One region of the Streptomyces sp. NPDC025806 genome, then DNA from elsewhere that is predicted to be linked to it. Evidence: riboswitches for the same ligand, from Rfam matches in the RefSeq annotation. Region 1 holds a riboswitch; the other holds the start of a gene.
The links. Region 1 has a riboswitch for thiamine pyrophosphate ahead of ACZ4E1_RS21695 (purine-cytosine permease family protein). Riboswitches for the same ligand answer to the same signal wherever they lie in the genome.
Positions count from the first base shown of each region.

Region 2: another riboswitch for thiamine pyrophosphate. It lies ahead of thiO (glycine oxidase ThiO); the one in region 1 lies ahead of ACZ4E1_RS21695 (purine-cytosine permease family protein).

Region 1 covers NZ_JBVHMU010000009.1:98,532-106,074, forward strand. The annotation lists gene ACZ4E1_RS21685 (endonuclease/exonuclease/phosphatase family protein) at 1-179, opposite strand, end outside; gene lpdA (dihydrolipoyl dehydrogenase) at 347-1,759, shown strand; TPP riboswitch at 1,855-1,956, shown strand; gene ACZ4E1_RS21695 (purine-cytosine permease family protein) at 2,002-3,345, shown strand; gene ACZ4E1_RS21700 (transglycosylase SLT domain-containing protein) at 3,697-4,209, shown strand; gene ACZ4E1_RS21705 (LCP family protein) at 4,284-5,399, shown strand; gene ACZ4E1_RS21710 (serine/threonine-protein kinase) at 5,430-7,169, opposite strand; gene ACZ4E1_RS21715 (APC family permease) at 7,258-7,543, opposite strand, start outside.
Region 2 covers NZ_JBVHMU010000001.1:380,880-388,422, forward strand. The annotation lists gene ACZ4E1_RS01730 (sulfite oxidase-like oxidoreductase) at 1-11, shown strand, start outside; gene ACZ4E1_RS01735 (deoxyribonuclease IV) at 35-916, opposite strand; gene pknB (Stk1 family PASTA domain-containing Ser/Thr kinase) at 1,030-2,973, opposite strand; gene ACZ4E1_RS01745 (thiazole synthase) at 3,057-3,851, opposite strand; gene thiS (sulfur carrier protein ThiS) at 3,857-4,057, opposite strand; gene thiO (glycine oxidase ThiO) at 4,054-5,241, opposite strand; TPP riboswitch at 5,239-5,352, opposite strand; gene ACZ4E1_RS01760 (avidin-fold protein) at 5,404-5,760, shown strand; gene ACZ4E1_RS01765 (NAD(P)/FAD-dependent oxidoreductase) at 5,903-7,135, shown strand; gene ACZ4E1_RS01770 (Rv2175c family DNA-binding protein) at 7,194-7,543, shown strand, end outside.

The DNA of each region.
Region 1 (7,543 bases):
CAGGGATTGCACAGGTTCCACGTCATCACCCGGCCCTCGACGACGTCCGTGGGCGCGCCCGGCGGCAGCGCGGGCCGGGCGACGAGCGTTCCGGCGGGCGCGCTCGGACCGAGCAGCAGCAGGGCGAGCACGCACAGGACGATCGCGAGCGACCGCCCATGCCTGACGGACCGGAACACCGTTCGCCTCCCCCTGCCATGTCCGACCGTGAAGTCCGACGACTGTGATGTCCGACGCTGTCGAGGGTATGCGCCTCATCGCGGTGGTGGCCGACCCGTCGGAGCGGCAGAATCCGACACGGCGGGCGATCCCCGCGACGGACGAGGCTATGAAAGAGGACATGGTCATGGTGGAGCAGGACGAGCGGTTCGACGTGGTCGTACTGGGAGCGGGACCCGGCGGATACGTGGCCGCGGTCCGTGCGGCCCAGCTCGGCAAGCGGGTCGCGGTCGTCGAGGAGAAGTACTGGGGCGGCGTCTGTCTGAACGTGGGCTGCATCCCCACCAAGGCCCTGCTGCGCAACGCGGAACTGGCCCACATCTTCCACCACGAGGCGAAGACCTTCGGCATCAAGGTCGACGGCCAGGTCACCTTCGACTACGGCGAGGCCTTCACCCGCAGCCGCAAGGTCGCCGACGGCCGCGTCAAGGGCGTCCACTACCTGATGAAGAAGAACAAGATCGCGGAGTTCGACGGCCGCGGCACCTTCCTCGACGCGCACACCCTCCAGGTCGCCGGGTCCGACGGCACGACCCGCACCATCGGTTTCGAGCACTGCATCATCGCCACCGGCGCCACGCCCCGGCTGCTGCCCGGCACCCGGCGCAGCGAACGCGTCGTCACCTTCGAGGAGCAGATCCTCGCCGACGAGCTGCCCCGCTCGATCGTCATCGCCGGCGCGGGCGCGATCGGCATCGAGTTCGCGTACGTGCTGCACCAGTACGGCGTGAAGGTGACGATCGTCGAGTTCCTCGACCGGATGGCGCCCCTGGAGGACGCCGAGGTGTCGGCCGAACTGGCCCGCCAGTACCGCAAGCTGGGCATCGACGTGCTGACGTCGACCCGGGTCGACGCCATCGACGAGTCCGGCCCCGACGTCCAGGTCACCGTCACCGGCAAGGACGGCGCCCAGCAGGTCCTCACCGCCGACAAGGTCCTCCAGGCCATCGGCTTCGCACCCAACGTCACGGGCTACGGCCTGGAGGGCACCGGTGTCGCGCTCACCGAGCGCGGCGCGATCCAGGTCGACGGCTTCTGCCGCACCTCGGTGCCGCACATCTACGCCATCGGCGACGTCACCGCCAAGCTGATGCTCGCGCACACCGCCGAGGCGATGGGTGTCATCGCCGCCGAGACGCTCGCCGGCGCCGAGACGATGGAGCTCGACTACGCGATGATCCCGCGGGCCACCTACTGCCAGCCGCAGATCGCCAGCTTCGGCTACACGGAGGCGCAGGCCCGCGACCTCGGCTACGACGTGAAGGTCGCCAAGTTCCCCTTCATGGCGAACGGCAAGGCGCACGGCCTCGGCGACACCAACGGCTTCGTCAAGCTCATCAGCGACGCCACGCACGGCGAGCTCATCGGCGGGCACCTGATCGGCCCGGACGTCACCGAGCTGCTGCCGGAACTGACGCTGGCCCAGCAGTGGGACCTCACCGTCCACGAGGTCGCCCGCAACGTGCACGCGCACCCGACGCTGGGCGAGGCCGTGAAGGAGGCCGTGCACGGACTCGCGGGCCACATGATCAACATGTGACGCGCCCCGGAGGCCGGCATCGCTGACCGGAGTGTGGGACGGAGCCGGGGCGGCTTCGTCCCCCGCCCGGTCAGCGGCTAGTGTTCGCTCCCGTACTGCCCGACACGGGGTGCTCCCGCACATGCGACGGAGCTGAGATCACACCCGTAGAACCTGAACCAGTTAGCACTGGCGGAGGGATGTCAGCGATGTCGATACCGCATGTCTCGAGCGAGCCCCGGAGCGCCGCCTTTGACGGGCGGATGCCCACCGCGCCGGGGGACTGGCGCCCCGAGGCGCGCGGCATCGCGCCCGTCCCCGAGGAGCACCGCTACGGCGGCGCAGGCCGCCTGTTCACCGTCTGGTTCGCGCCGAACCTGACGATGAGCGGTGTCTTCACCGGCACGGTCGGCATCGCCCTCGGCCTCGACTTCGCGACCGCGCTGGCCGCCGTCGTCCTCGGCACGGTCCTCGGCGCGATCCCCACCGCCTACCTCGGCACCTGGGGCAGCCGCACCGGCGCCGGACAACTGCCGCTCGCCCGGCTCGCGTTCGGGCGCGGGGTCGTGGTCCCCGGCGCGCTCCAGTGGCTGTCGTCCATCGCCTGGGACGCGCTCATCGGCCTGTTCGGCGGCGACGCGCTCGCCCGGCTGTGCGGCTGGCCGTTCTGGCTCGGCGCCCTGGTGATGATGGGCGCGCAGGGGCTGCTCGGCGCGTTCGGCTACGAGGCTATCCACCGCCTGCAGAAGTGGATGACGGCCGTCCTCGCGGTCGCCTTCTGCGCCCTGGCCCTGCGTCTCGCCGACGCGGGCGTCACCCCCGCGTCCCACGGCGCCGCACAGGGCGCCGACCGGATGGGCGCGTTCGTCCTCACCACCACCGTCGCGCTCAGCCTGTCCGTCTCCTGGGCCCCGTACGCGAGCGACTTCAGCCGCTACCTCCCGCGCACCACGTCCCCGTCCCGCATGTTCTGGTGCACGCTCGCCGGCATCGTCGTCTCCTTCACCGCGGTCGAGGCGCTCGGACTGGGGGGCGCCTCCGTCTTCACCGACCAGACCGCCCAGGGCGTCGACACCCTCCTCGGCGGAGGCGTCGTCGGCTCGCTCGGGCTGCTGGCCGTCGCGCTGGCCGCCCTGTGCAGCAACGCGATGAACGACTACAGCGGCTCGCTCGCCCTCCAGGTCGTCGGCGTCCGGCTGCCCCGCCCGCTCGGCGCCGCGCTCGCCGCACTCCTCGGCTTCCCGCTCGTCCTGTGGATGCACGCCGCCGACACCGCGGCCCGCTTCCAGAACGTGCTCCTGTTCGTCGGCTACTGGATCCCCGGCTTCGTCGCCGTCGTCCTCGTCGACTGGTTCGCCCGCCGCCGGGCCCGCGACGGGGCGCCCGTGGACCTCGCGGCGGAGGAGAGCCGGCCGCAGCCCGTGCTCCCCGCTCTGATCGCCTTCGCCGGATCCTTCGCCGCCACCGTGCCGTTCATGGACACCGCCCTCTATGTGGGACCTGTCGCCGAGGCGCTGCACGGCGCCGACCTCGGCTACTACGTGGCCTTCGTAGTCGCTCTTGTCCTCTATGTCCCGGTCCGGCTCCGCAGGCGCGCCGAGGTCTGATCCACCCCGTCCGGCCATGCCCACTGAAAGCGGGACAAATCCCGAAATTGCGCAGGTCAGGGGACTGGTGCCGCGCGATGCGGGGAGGAAAAGGGCGGATCGGACACGGCTGTGTGAGCCGCGCCATGTGACCTGCGCCATCTACGGACCCGGATAGTAGCCGGAGGCCGTGGCCGCGTCCTGCTCCACCTCGCGGAGACGTCCGTTTACTGCGTAGTCGGGTAGTACGTCACACCTTTGCGTCCTGTGCGGACCGCCCCTAAAGCTGTGCGTCGTTCCAGGCAGCAGCCGGGACGGCAGAACGGCGGAACCTCCGCCGGAGCCTCACGACGCACCAGGGAGTTCCCCCGCATGAACCTCAAGCGCACCCGGACCGGCGCCGCCCGCACCTCTCGCCTTCCGCGCTTCTCCGTCGCCGGTATCGCCGGTGCCGGCGCCGTGGCCGCCGCGCTCACCCTGGTCCCCACCACCGCGCAGGCCGCCGAGCCCGCCGCCGCCCCCGCCTCGGTGACGACGGCGTCCCTCGTCGCCGCCAAGGGCTACGCGAACAACCTCGACGGCTGGATCCGCGAGTCCCTCGACATCATGGCCGCCAAGGGCATCCCCGGTTCGTACGACGGCCTCTACCGCAACATCATGCGCGAGTCCTCCGGCAACCCGCTGGCCCAGAACAACTGGGACATCAACGCGATCAACGGCACCCCGTCCATCGGTCTGCTCCAGGTGATCCAGCCGACCTTCGACGCCTACCACGTCGAGGGCACTGCCTACTCCCTCACCGACCCGGTCGCCAACATCACCGCCGCCGCGAACTACGCCGCCGACCGCTACGGCTCGATCGACAACGTCTTCGGCGCGTACTGAGCCGACGGCACGGGGGCGAGGCACGACCCGGGACGACGACGCGGGCCGCCCGACAGGGCGGCGAGGAGCACCACATGCACGGCAGCAGCGCAGACCATCCCCACCCGGCCCCCGAGTACGGGCCCCCGAGCACCGGGGGCTCCCGGCACCGGCGGCGCAGGAGGCCCCTGCGCTGGGTGGCGTGGGGCGCCGCCGCCGTCGTCGTGGCCGGCGGCACCGGCGTCGCCTACGCCTGGCAGCACCTCGACGGCAACATCAAGGGCACCGACGTGAACGCCGCCCTGGGCACGGACCGCCCGGACGCACGGCACGACGGCGCCATGAACATCCTGCTGCTCGGCTCCGACTCCCGGGCCGGCACGCACGGCCACTACGGCACCGGCATCGCCGGCGCCCGCGCCGACACGGCGATGGTCCTGCACGTCGACAAGAGCCACAAGAAGGCCTCCGTCGTCAGCATCCCGCGCGACACCCTCGTCGACCGGCCCGAGTGCCGGACCACCGACGGCGGCAGCGCCCCGGCCGCCCACGCCACCATGTTCAACTCGTCGTACCAGGTCGGCGGCCCGGCGTGCACCGTCAAGACGGTCGAGCACCTGTCGGGCGTCCGCATGGACCACTACCTCGAAGTCGACTTCAAGGGCTTCCAGAAGCTCATCGACGAACTCGGCGGCGTGGACGTCAACACCCGCAAGGCCATCGACGACCCGTACAGCGGCCTCACCCTGAACGCGGGCAAGCACCGCCTCAAGGGCGAGCAGGCCCTCGAACTGGTCCGCACCCGGCACGGCGTCGGCGACGGCAGCGACCTCGGCCGTATCCAGCTCCAGCAGGCCTTCGTCAAGGCGCTCATCCAGCGCGCCGACACCCTCGACCCGCTCAGCCACCCCGCCAAGTCGTACGCCCTGATGGACACGGCGACCAAGTCCCTGAGCGCCGACTCCGAACTGGCCTCCGCGAAGAAGCTCCTCGGCCTCGCCCAGGAACTCAAGGGCATCAGCCCCGAGCGCACCCACATGCTCACGCTGCCCGTCACCTACGACGCGCAGGACGCGGGCCGCGTGCTGCCGCTGCGCAAGGCCGACGAGCGGGTGTGGAACGCGCTGCGCCACGACCGCCCCGTCCCCGCGTCCGCGACCCGCGACTCGGTCGGCGACCGCGGCGACACCCCGATGTCCTCCGAGGCATAGTCACCGGCGGGCAGAGGGCGCGGCAGGAGTTCAGCAGACCGGCAGGCCCGGCACCGGCTGGTCGTTCTCACCGCCCTTGAGGTACACGGCGCTCACGAACACGTTTGCGTTGCCCGAGTCGTCGTCGGTCTTCGCCCACCACACGTTCGTCCACTCCCCGTACGTCTCCCGGTAGGGCAGCTTCGCCTGGCAGTAGAAGTAGTTGGTGCCCGAGTTCAGGGTCCCGACCGCCCGGTGACCGGCGTCGTAGGACGTGGCGGAGCGCCACACCTCGCAGTTCACCTTGCCGCCGCCGGCGCCGCCGCAGGACGGACCGGGCGCACCACCACCGGAACCGCCGCCCGAACCACCGCCGGATCCGCTGTCGCCGGAGGGGGCGCCGCCCGATTCCTTCCCGTCTCCCGGCGCGGACGCCGTGGGCGAACCGCTCCGGGAGGCGGCCGGACCGGAGGTGCCGGGGGAGGGCGCCTCGCTCGCGCCGGCCTTGCCGTCGCCCTTCTGCCGGCCGCCCTTCTTGCCGTCCTGGCCGCCGCCCCCCTTGCCGTCCTCCGGGAACTTCGCGGAACCGGACTCGTCGCCGCTCGCGGTGTGCCGCGCGCCCGGGTGCGCCGAGTCCGCCGCCTCCGCGCCGCGCCCGCCGCCGTCACCGTCGTCCCGGCTGGTGACGAGGTACGTCGCACCGGCCCCGGCGAGCAGCACCGCCGCGACGGCTCCGGCCACGGCGGCCCTGCGCCGCCCTCCGGCCTTCCGCCGCTCGGTGTCGACCTCGGAGCCGGGCGGCGGGGCAGGGGTGTGGGCGGGCGTCGACGGCGCGGTCTCCGGTCCCTGCGGCGGACCGAACTGCCCCACGGGCGTGGGCGCGACCGGCGCCGCGCGGCCCAGTCGCACCGTGTCCGGTGACCCCGGCGGCAGCGGCTGCCCCGCGGCGACGGCGTGCAGCAACTGGGCGGCCCGGACCGCGTCGGCGCGCAGCACCGGATCCTTCTCGAGCAGCTCGGCGAGCGCGGGCGTCAGGAGCGCCCCGGCCCGTCGCGGCGGCGGCAGCGGGTCCGACACGATCGCCGTTATCGTCGACCAGGTCGAGGTCCGCCGGAACGGGGACACTCCTTCGACGGCCGCGTACAGCGTCGCGCCCAGCGCCCACACGTCCGCTTCCGGTCCCGGCTCACCGCCCCGCGCCCGCTCGGGCGCCAGATAGTCGAGCGAGCCGATCACCTCACCGCTGCGGGTGAGCCGCGTCGCGGCGCCGTCGTCGGGCTCGTCCATGGCCGCGATGCCGAAGTCGGTGAGGACGACCCGGCCGGTGTGCTCCAGCAGGATGTTGCCCGGCTTCACGTCCCGGTGCAGGACGCCCACGGCGTGCGCCGCCGCCAGCGCGTCCATCACCCGGGCGCCGATCCCGGCCGCCTCGGCCGGCTCCAACGCGCCGCGCTCGCGCAGCAGTCCGTCGAGCGAGGGCCCGTCGACCAGCTCCATCACGATGACCGGCCGGCCCTCGTGCTCGGTCACGTCGTACACGGAGACCACACCGGGGTGGCGCACCCGCGCGGCGGCCCGCGCCTCCCGCTGCATCCGCAGCCGCTGCTCGGCCAGGTCCTGCGCGTCCGCGTCGCTGAACGACCTGAGTTCCTTGACGGCGACCTCGCGGCGCAGCGTCTCGTCGACCGCGCGCCACACCGTGCCCATGCCGCCCCGGCCGAGCCGCCCGACGATCCGATACCGGCCGGCGACCAGCCGCCCGTCGCCCGCCTCCCCCGTGTACTCGCTCATACCCCGCCACAGTCTCCGAAGGTGTGCCGGGTGGCAGCCTAGCGACCGTCGGTGACAGCCGTTCGCCCTCCCGGTGAGCGAACCGTGCTCATGGCTCACCCCGGCGGGACGCCCCGGGGGCGCGGGCGGCCGGACGGTCGGCGTGCGCGGAGGAGGTGAGCTGCCAGGGGACGCTCACCACCATCACGCCCGGCGTGAACAGCAGCCGGCTCTTGAGCCACAGCGCCGTCTGGTTGTGCAGCAGGTTCTCCCACCAGTGACCCACGACGTACTCGGGGATGAACACCGCGAGCACGTCCCGGGGCCCCGCGCGCCGCACGGACCGTACGTACTCGACGACCGGCCGGGTGATCTCGCGGTACGGGGACTGCAGC
Region 2 (7,543 bases), on a different contig from region 1:
CCGAGCTCTAGGGCGTGTGCCCCGGGGGTGTCCCTCAGCGCCTCGGGTGATCTTCTCCCGCAGGAGCCTTCCGGAGTTCCTTCAGCCGGGCCACGTCCGCGGCGTGGCCCTCCTTGCCGCCCGGTGTCTCGATGATCAGCGGGACGTTCGCCGTCGCCGGATGTGCCATCAGGGCGCGGAAGGGATCGGCGCCGATGTGGCCCGAGCCGATGTTCTCGTGACGGTCCTTGTGGGCGCCGACGACGTCCTTGGAGTCGTTGGCGTGGATCAGCTTGAGGCGGCCCTCGCCGACCGTCTCCACCAGCAGGTCGAGGGTCTGCCGCATGCCCGCGGGGCCCGTCAGGTCGTGGCCCGCGGCGAAGATGTGGCAGGTGTCCAGGCAGACGCCCAGCTTCGGATGCCGGTCCAGGGCGTCGAAGTACGGCCCGAAGTCCCAGGTCCGCGAGCAGAGCGAGGAGCCCTGGCCGGCCGTGGACTCCAGGAGCAGGAACGGGTCGTCGTCGTGGGTCAGCTCGTCGAGCAGCGGCAGCATCCGCTCGCGCACCTGGGCCAGCGCCGTCTCGCGCGCCCGCCCGCCGGTCGCGGACCCGGTGTGCACCACGACACCGAGCGCGCCGATGGCCCGTGCCCGGCGCAGCGAGTGCCGCAGCGAGTCGACGGACCGGTCGACGGTGGCCTCGGTGTGCGAGCCGAAGTTGATCAGGTACGGCGCGTGCACGTACGCCGGGACGCCGTCCTCGGCGCACCGCTCCCGGAACGTCTCGTCCTGCTTCGGGTTCCCGGGCGGAGTGGCCCAGCCGCGCGGATTGGCGACGAAGACCTGGACGGCCTCGGCGGCGAGCTCACGGGCGTAGGACAGGCCTATGGAGGCGAGGCCCCCGGCCACCGGCACATGGCCGCCGATCGGATTGCGGATGCTGCTGTTCACCGGGCCAGGGTGTCATGCGCGCCCGCACGGTCCGCGGCCCGCTCCCAGGAGGCGGGAGCGGGCCGCGGACCGTGCGGGGCGGCGGACGGCGATCGTGCCGGTCAGCGGATGGTGATCGTGATCTCGGAGCCCTTCGGCGCCGTGTCCCCGCCCTCGACCGACTGGCTCTTCACGGTGTCGCCGAACAGACCGAGGATGCCGCGGTCCTCGTCGACCTGGAAGCCGGCACCCTCCAGCTTGGCGTGCGCCTCGTCGACCTTCAGGCCCGTGACGTCCGGGACCTCGATCATGGGCGGACCCTTGGAGATCGTCAGGGACACCGTGTCGCCCTCGGCCAGCCGCCCGTGCTCGGGGGACTGCGCGGCCACGGAACCCTTGTCGGTCTGCGACTCGACCCGCTGCGGCTCGATCTTCGCCTTGAGCCCGAGCTCCTCCAGCGCGGCGACCGCGTCCTGCTCCGACTGCCCCGTGACGTCCGGGACGTCGACCGGCGAACCCTTGGAGACCACGAGGGCCACCGCGGTGCCGGAGTCGCGCGTCGTGCCCGCCGCCGGGTCCGTGCTGATCACGGAGCCCTTCGGGATCTCCTCGCTGAACTGCTCGGTGACCATGCCCGGGGACAGACCCCGGTGCTTCAGGTCGCTCTTCGCCGTCGGGAGAGAGGTGCCCTTCAGGTCGGGCACCTTCACGGTCTTCGGGCCCTTCGACACGGTCAGCGTCACCGTGCCGTCGTCACGGATCTGCGCACCGGACTTCGGATCCGTCGCCATGACCGTGCCGCGCTCGTACGTGCCGCTGTACGCGTACCGGGTCGTGCCCGCCTGGAGACCGGCCGCGTCGAGCCGCTTCTCGGCCTGCGCCTCCGTCTTGGTGAGCAGCGCCGGGACCTTCGTGAACTGGCCCGAGTTGATGTACCAGACGCCCGCGCCGACGCCGAGCACCAGCAGGACCGCCGCGACGACCGCGAACAGGCCGCGGCGCGGGGCCCGGCCGCGGCCCGTGCCGTGGGGCACGGGCGGGGCGGCGGGCGGCGGGGTCTCCAGTCGGCTCGTCCGGTGCAGGGCGTCCTGGTCCGGCTCGGCCGGCAGCGACATCTGCACCCCGGCGGTGCGCACCGCGCGCGGGATCACGCTCGTCCGGTCGTCCGCGCCCGCGTGGTCGGCCTCCCGCGCCTGCGGCGGCACCGCGTCGAGCTCGGCGTCGGACAGCGTCGCCCGCGCCTCCCTGGTCTGCGACAGCAGCGCCACGGCGTCCGGCGGCCGGACCTCGGGGTTGCGGGCCGTGGCCGACGCCACCAGCTCGTCCAGCGCGTACGGCAGGCCCGGGACGGCGGCCGAGGGCGGCGGCACGTCCTCGTTCAGGTGCTTGTAGAGGATCTGGGCCGGGGTGTCCCCGGAGTGCGGCTTGCCGCCGGTCAGCATCTCGTAGAAGACGACACCGCACGCGTACACGTCCACGCTCGGCGTCGCCGTGCCGTCCTCGATCTGCTCCGGCGCCAGGTACGAGACCGTGCCGAGCACCGCGCCCGTCGTGTTCGTCACCGTGTCCACCGCGCGGACCAGACCGAAGTCCGCCACCTTGACCCGGCCGTCGTCCCCTATCAGGACGTTCTCCGGCTTCATGTCGCGGTGCACGAAACCCGCGCGGTGCGCCGCCCCGAGCGCGGCGAGCACCGGCTCCAGGATGTCCAGCGCGGCCCGCGGGCGCAGCGCCCCGCGCTCGCGCAGCACGTCACGCAGCGTGCACCCCGCGATGTACTCCATCGCCAGATACACGTACGCGCCGTCGGTGCCCTGGTCGTACACCCCCACCACGTTCGGGTGCGAGAGGCGGGCGACGGACTTGGCCTCGCGGATGAAGCGGTCGACGAACGAGGCGTCGGCCGCCAGCGAGGGGTGCATCACCTTGAGCGCGAGCACGCGGTCGAGGCGGGTGTCCACGGCCCGGTAGACCGTGGCCATCCCGCCGACCGCGATCCGTGCGTCGACGCGGTACCGGCCGTCGAGCACCTGCCCGAGCAGCGGGTCCTGAAGGGTCGTGTCCACGCAGGCGAGTGTACGAGGAGTGACCGACAGGCCCGGCCCGCCCGGGAGGTACTGCAGCAGACCTGTGACCCTGTGCGACCCGCTCAGAAGGCCGGGCGCTCCGGGTCCAGGCGGGCCATCCCGTCCGTCGGCGAGGACGCCTCGGCGAAGTGCCGCCTGGGAATGCGGCCCGCGCGGCGGGCGAGGCGGCCCGCCTCCACCGCGTGCCGCATGCCCTCGGCCATCAGCACCGGCTCCTGCGCGCGGGTCACCGCGGAGGCGAGCATCACACCGGCGCAGCCCAGCTCCATGGCGAGCGCCACGTCGGAGGCCGTGCCCGCGCCCGCGTCCAGGATCACCGGCACGCGCGCGTGCTCGACGATCAGCTGGAAGTTGTGCGGGTTGCGGATGCCGAGCCCGGAGCCGATCGGCGAGCCGAGCGGCATGACCGCCGCGCACCCCACGTCCTCCAGCTTGCGCGCGAGCACGGGGTCGTCGTTCGTGTACGGGAGCACGGTGAAACCGTCGTCCACGAGCGTCTCGGCCGCGTCCAGCAGCTCGATCGGGTCGGGCAGCAGGGTGCGCTCGTCGGCGATCACCTCGAGCTTGACCAGGTCCGTGCCGAGCGCCTCGCGCGCGAGGCGGGCCGTCAGGACGGCCTCGCCCGCGGTGAAACAGCCCGCCGTGTTGGGCAGCACCTGGATGCCGAGCTTCTCCAGGACGGAGAGAACCGAGCCGTGGACGGAGGCGTCCACGCGGCGCATCGCGACCGTGGTCAGCTCGGTCCCGGAGGCGACCAGGGAGCGCTCCAGGATGTCGAGGCTCGGGGCGCCGCCCGTGCCCATGATCAGACGCGAGGAGAGCGTCGTGCCGCCGAGGACGAGAGCGTCGTCCGCCATGTCGCTCAGCCTCCCTGGACCGCGGTGAGGACCTCGACCCGGTCGCCCTCGGTGAGCGCGGTCGCGGCCCACTGCGTGCGCGGGACGACGGTCTCGTTGAGGGCGGCGGCGACGCCGGAGGGGGCGGTGGTCAGCGTGGCCACCAGTTCGTCGAGCTTGGTCGCGGCGGCCACGGTGCGCGGCTCGCCGTTCACGGACACGTTCATGCGGGCTGCTCCGAGAGGGCCGGGAAAGTGGTGCTGAAGCGCTGGGGGGTGAACGGACGTGCCTCGTCCGGGAGTTCACCGGTGGCCAGGGTGTGCGCCATGACGTCGCCGGTGACCGGGGTCAGCAGCACGCCGTTGCGGTAGTGGCCGGTGGCGAGAAGGAGGCCGGGCAGGGCCGTCGGGCCGAGGATCGGCGCGTTGTCCGGGGAGCCGGGGCGCAGGCCCGCGCGCGTCTCCGTCAGCGGCAGTTCGGTGATGCCGGGCACGAGCTCGTGCGCGTCGCGCAGCAGCTCGTAGACGCCGCCGGCGGTGACCGTGGTGTCCCAGCCGAGCTCCTCGGTGGTGGCGCCGACGACCAGTTCGCCGTTGACGCGCGGCACCAGGTACACATTGCCGCCGCGCACGACTGCGCGGACCGTGCGGCTCAGGAACGGCGCGTAGGCCTTGGGCACGGTCAGGCGCAGTACCTGGCCCTTGACCGGGCGCACCGGTGGCAGCAGCGCCTCGGGGACGCCCGCGAGGCGCCCGCTGAGGCTGCCGGCGGCCAGCACGACCTGCTCCGCGGCGAGCTCGCCGCCGTCGGCGAGGGCGACGCCGCGCGCCCGATCCCGTACGACGGAGAGCCGTTCGGCCCACGTCCGGTGGAAGGCGACGCCGGCGCGCTCGCAGGCCGTCACAAGGGCGCCCGCGAGCCTTCTCGGGTCGATCTGGTGGTCGCCGTCGACCCGCAGGCCGCCGCGCACGCCCGGCGCGAGCATCGGCTCCAGGCGGCGGCACTCGCGGCCCGACAGCCACTCGGACTCCAGGCCCGAGCGCAGTTGCAGCGCGTGCAGCTCCCGCAGGTGCGAGCGGTCGTCGGCGTCGAGCGCGACGGCCAGCGTGCCGCACGCGCGGTAGCCGAGATCGTGGCCCGTGGCCTCGGACAGCTCGGCCGCGAAGTCCGGATAGCGGCGCGCGGACTCCACGTTCAGGGCGAGCAACGTCTCCTCGCCGTAGTGCAGTTCGGTGACGGCGGCCAGCATCCCGGCCGCGACCCGGGCGGCGCCGCCGCCCGGCTCGGGGTCCACGACCGCGACGGACAGACCGCGCTGCGCGGCCCTCCACGCGGTCACCAGACCGATGATCCCGCCCCCGACGACCACGACGTCGATGGCGGACCCGCTGACAGGTGGCGTACGCGACATGGGCGTCCAGCCCCTCCCTTCGCCGGCATGACCCGGATCAGGTTCGTACGGTCGGAGGCCGCTCCAGCCTCCCTCTCAGCCCGCTGCGTACGGGCTCCCGCGTGTGCTTTACGTTGGCCACCCTAGCCGTTCGGCACGCCACCCAGTAAGGGAGCCCAGCCCGTGGCCCGATCCCTCGACGGACTCTTCCTCGCCCCCGTGACCGACCAGGCCCCCGGTCAGGTCGGCACCCGCACCCGCTTCGCCTACAGGGAGGAGGAGGGCCGCATATGGGCCTCCTACGAAGGCGGCGACATCGTGCGCGGCCACCTCGTGGGCACCCGCGCGGGCGACCGGCTCGACTTCCGCTACGTCCAGCTGAAGACCGACGGGACGACGTCCTCGGGGCACTGCGTCTCCACCGTCTCCGAACGGCCCGACGGGCGGGTCCGGCTCGACGAGACCTGGGAGTGGGAGTCGCAGGAGGGGAGCGGCACGAGCGTCGTCGAGGAGATCGCCGCGCCCGCCGCGCGGGAGTGATCGCGGGGGTCGTCACGGGGATGGCCGCGGGGATGATCGCGGGGCGTTGATCGCTAAACCGGTGACACGTGTGCAGGACGTCACGGAACGCGAGTGGCCCGGGCCGCTGACCCATGCCCGCACGGGTGCCTAAGGTGACCTTGTGAGCGATCAGGAGAGCGGGAACGAGACGCCCCCGGGCGACCGGCACGTCGTCGTGGTCGGCGCGGGCATGGCCGGCGTGCAGACGGCGGTGGCGCTGCGCGAGCAGGGCTTCACCGGGGCGGTCACGCTGATCGGCGCCGAACCCCACCAGCCCTACGACCGGCCGCCGCTCTCCAAGGCCGTCCTGCTCGGCAAGGCCGAGGGCTCCGCCTTCGACGTCGACTTCGAGGCCCTCGGCGTCACCCTGCAGCTGGGCCGCGAGGTCACCGGCCTGCGCCCCGCCGACCACGAGCTCGACACCGCCGCAGGCCCCGTCCCGTACGACGCCCTGGTCGTCGCGACGGGTGCCGAACCGATCCGCCTCCCGGGCGCCGGCGGCGTCCCCGGCGTTCACCTGCTGCGCACCCTCGACGACGCCGAGCGGCTGCGGCCCGTCCTCGTCGAGCAGCACGACGTGGTCGTCGTCGGCGCCGGCTGGATCGGCGCCGAGTTCGCCACCGCCGCGCGCGACGCGGGCTGCCGGGTCACCGTCGTCGAGGCCGCCGAGCGCCCCCTGGCCGGTGCGCTGCCCGCGGAGGTCGCCGCCCCGATGGCCGCCTGGTACGCGGACGCCGGCGCCGAACTGCGCACCCACGCGCGCGTGGAGCGCGTCGAGCCCGGAGTCGTGGTCCTCGACGACGGGACGCGGCTGCCCGCCGGGGCCGTCGTCGTCGGCATCGGCGCCCGCCCCGCCACCGCCTGGCTCGACGGCTCCGGCCTCGTCCTGGGCGAGCACCACGAGGTCGTTGCCGACGAGGGGCTGCGCACCTCCGTGCCGGACGTGTACGCGGTCGGCGACTGCTCCTCGTTCCCGTCCGCCCGCTACGGACAGCGCCTGATGGTCCACCACTGGGACAACGCGCTCCAGGGCCCCCGCACCGTCGCGGCCAACATCATCGGCACCACCCCGGCCGTCTACGACCCGGTGCCCTACTTCTGGTCCGAGCAGTTCGGCCGCTTCGTCCAGTACGCGGGCCACCACGACGCCGCCGACACCACCGTGTGGCGCGGCGACCCGGCCGGCGCCGCCTGGTCGGTGTGCTGGCTGCGCGAGGGCGCCCTGGTCGCCGTCCTGGCCGTGGGCAAGCCCCGCGACCTCGCCCAGGGCCGCAAGCTCATCGAGGCGGGCACCGTGCTCGACCCGGCGCTGCTCGCCGACCCGGCCCGTCCGCTGAAGTCCGCCGCGGCCTGAACACCTGGTCGGGCGGGCCCGGCTTCCGACTGTCAGTCCGGGATGGCAGGCTTGTCCTGTGACCGAGATTGACGCAAAGATCGATGCTCTCGTCCCCGACTGGCTCACCCTCCCCGACATCGCCGAACAGACCGGCGTCGAGGTGACGCGTGTGCGGCAGTGGGTGAAGGAGGGTCAGCTCATCGCCGTACGCCGCGGTGAGAACCGGGCCCTGCACGTGCCCGCCGCCTTCATCGACGACGACAAGATCGTCAAGGGCCTGACCGGGACCCTGACGCTCCTGCGGGACGACGGCTTCTCCGACGAAGAGATGCTGGAATGGCTCTTCACCCCCGACGCGACCCTGCCGGGCACGCCCGCGCAGGCCCTGAGCGAGAATCGCGGCACGGAGGTGAAGCGCCGCGCCCA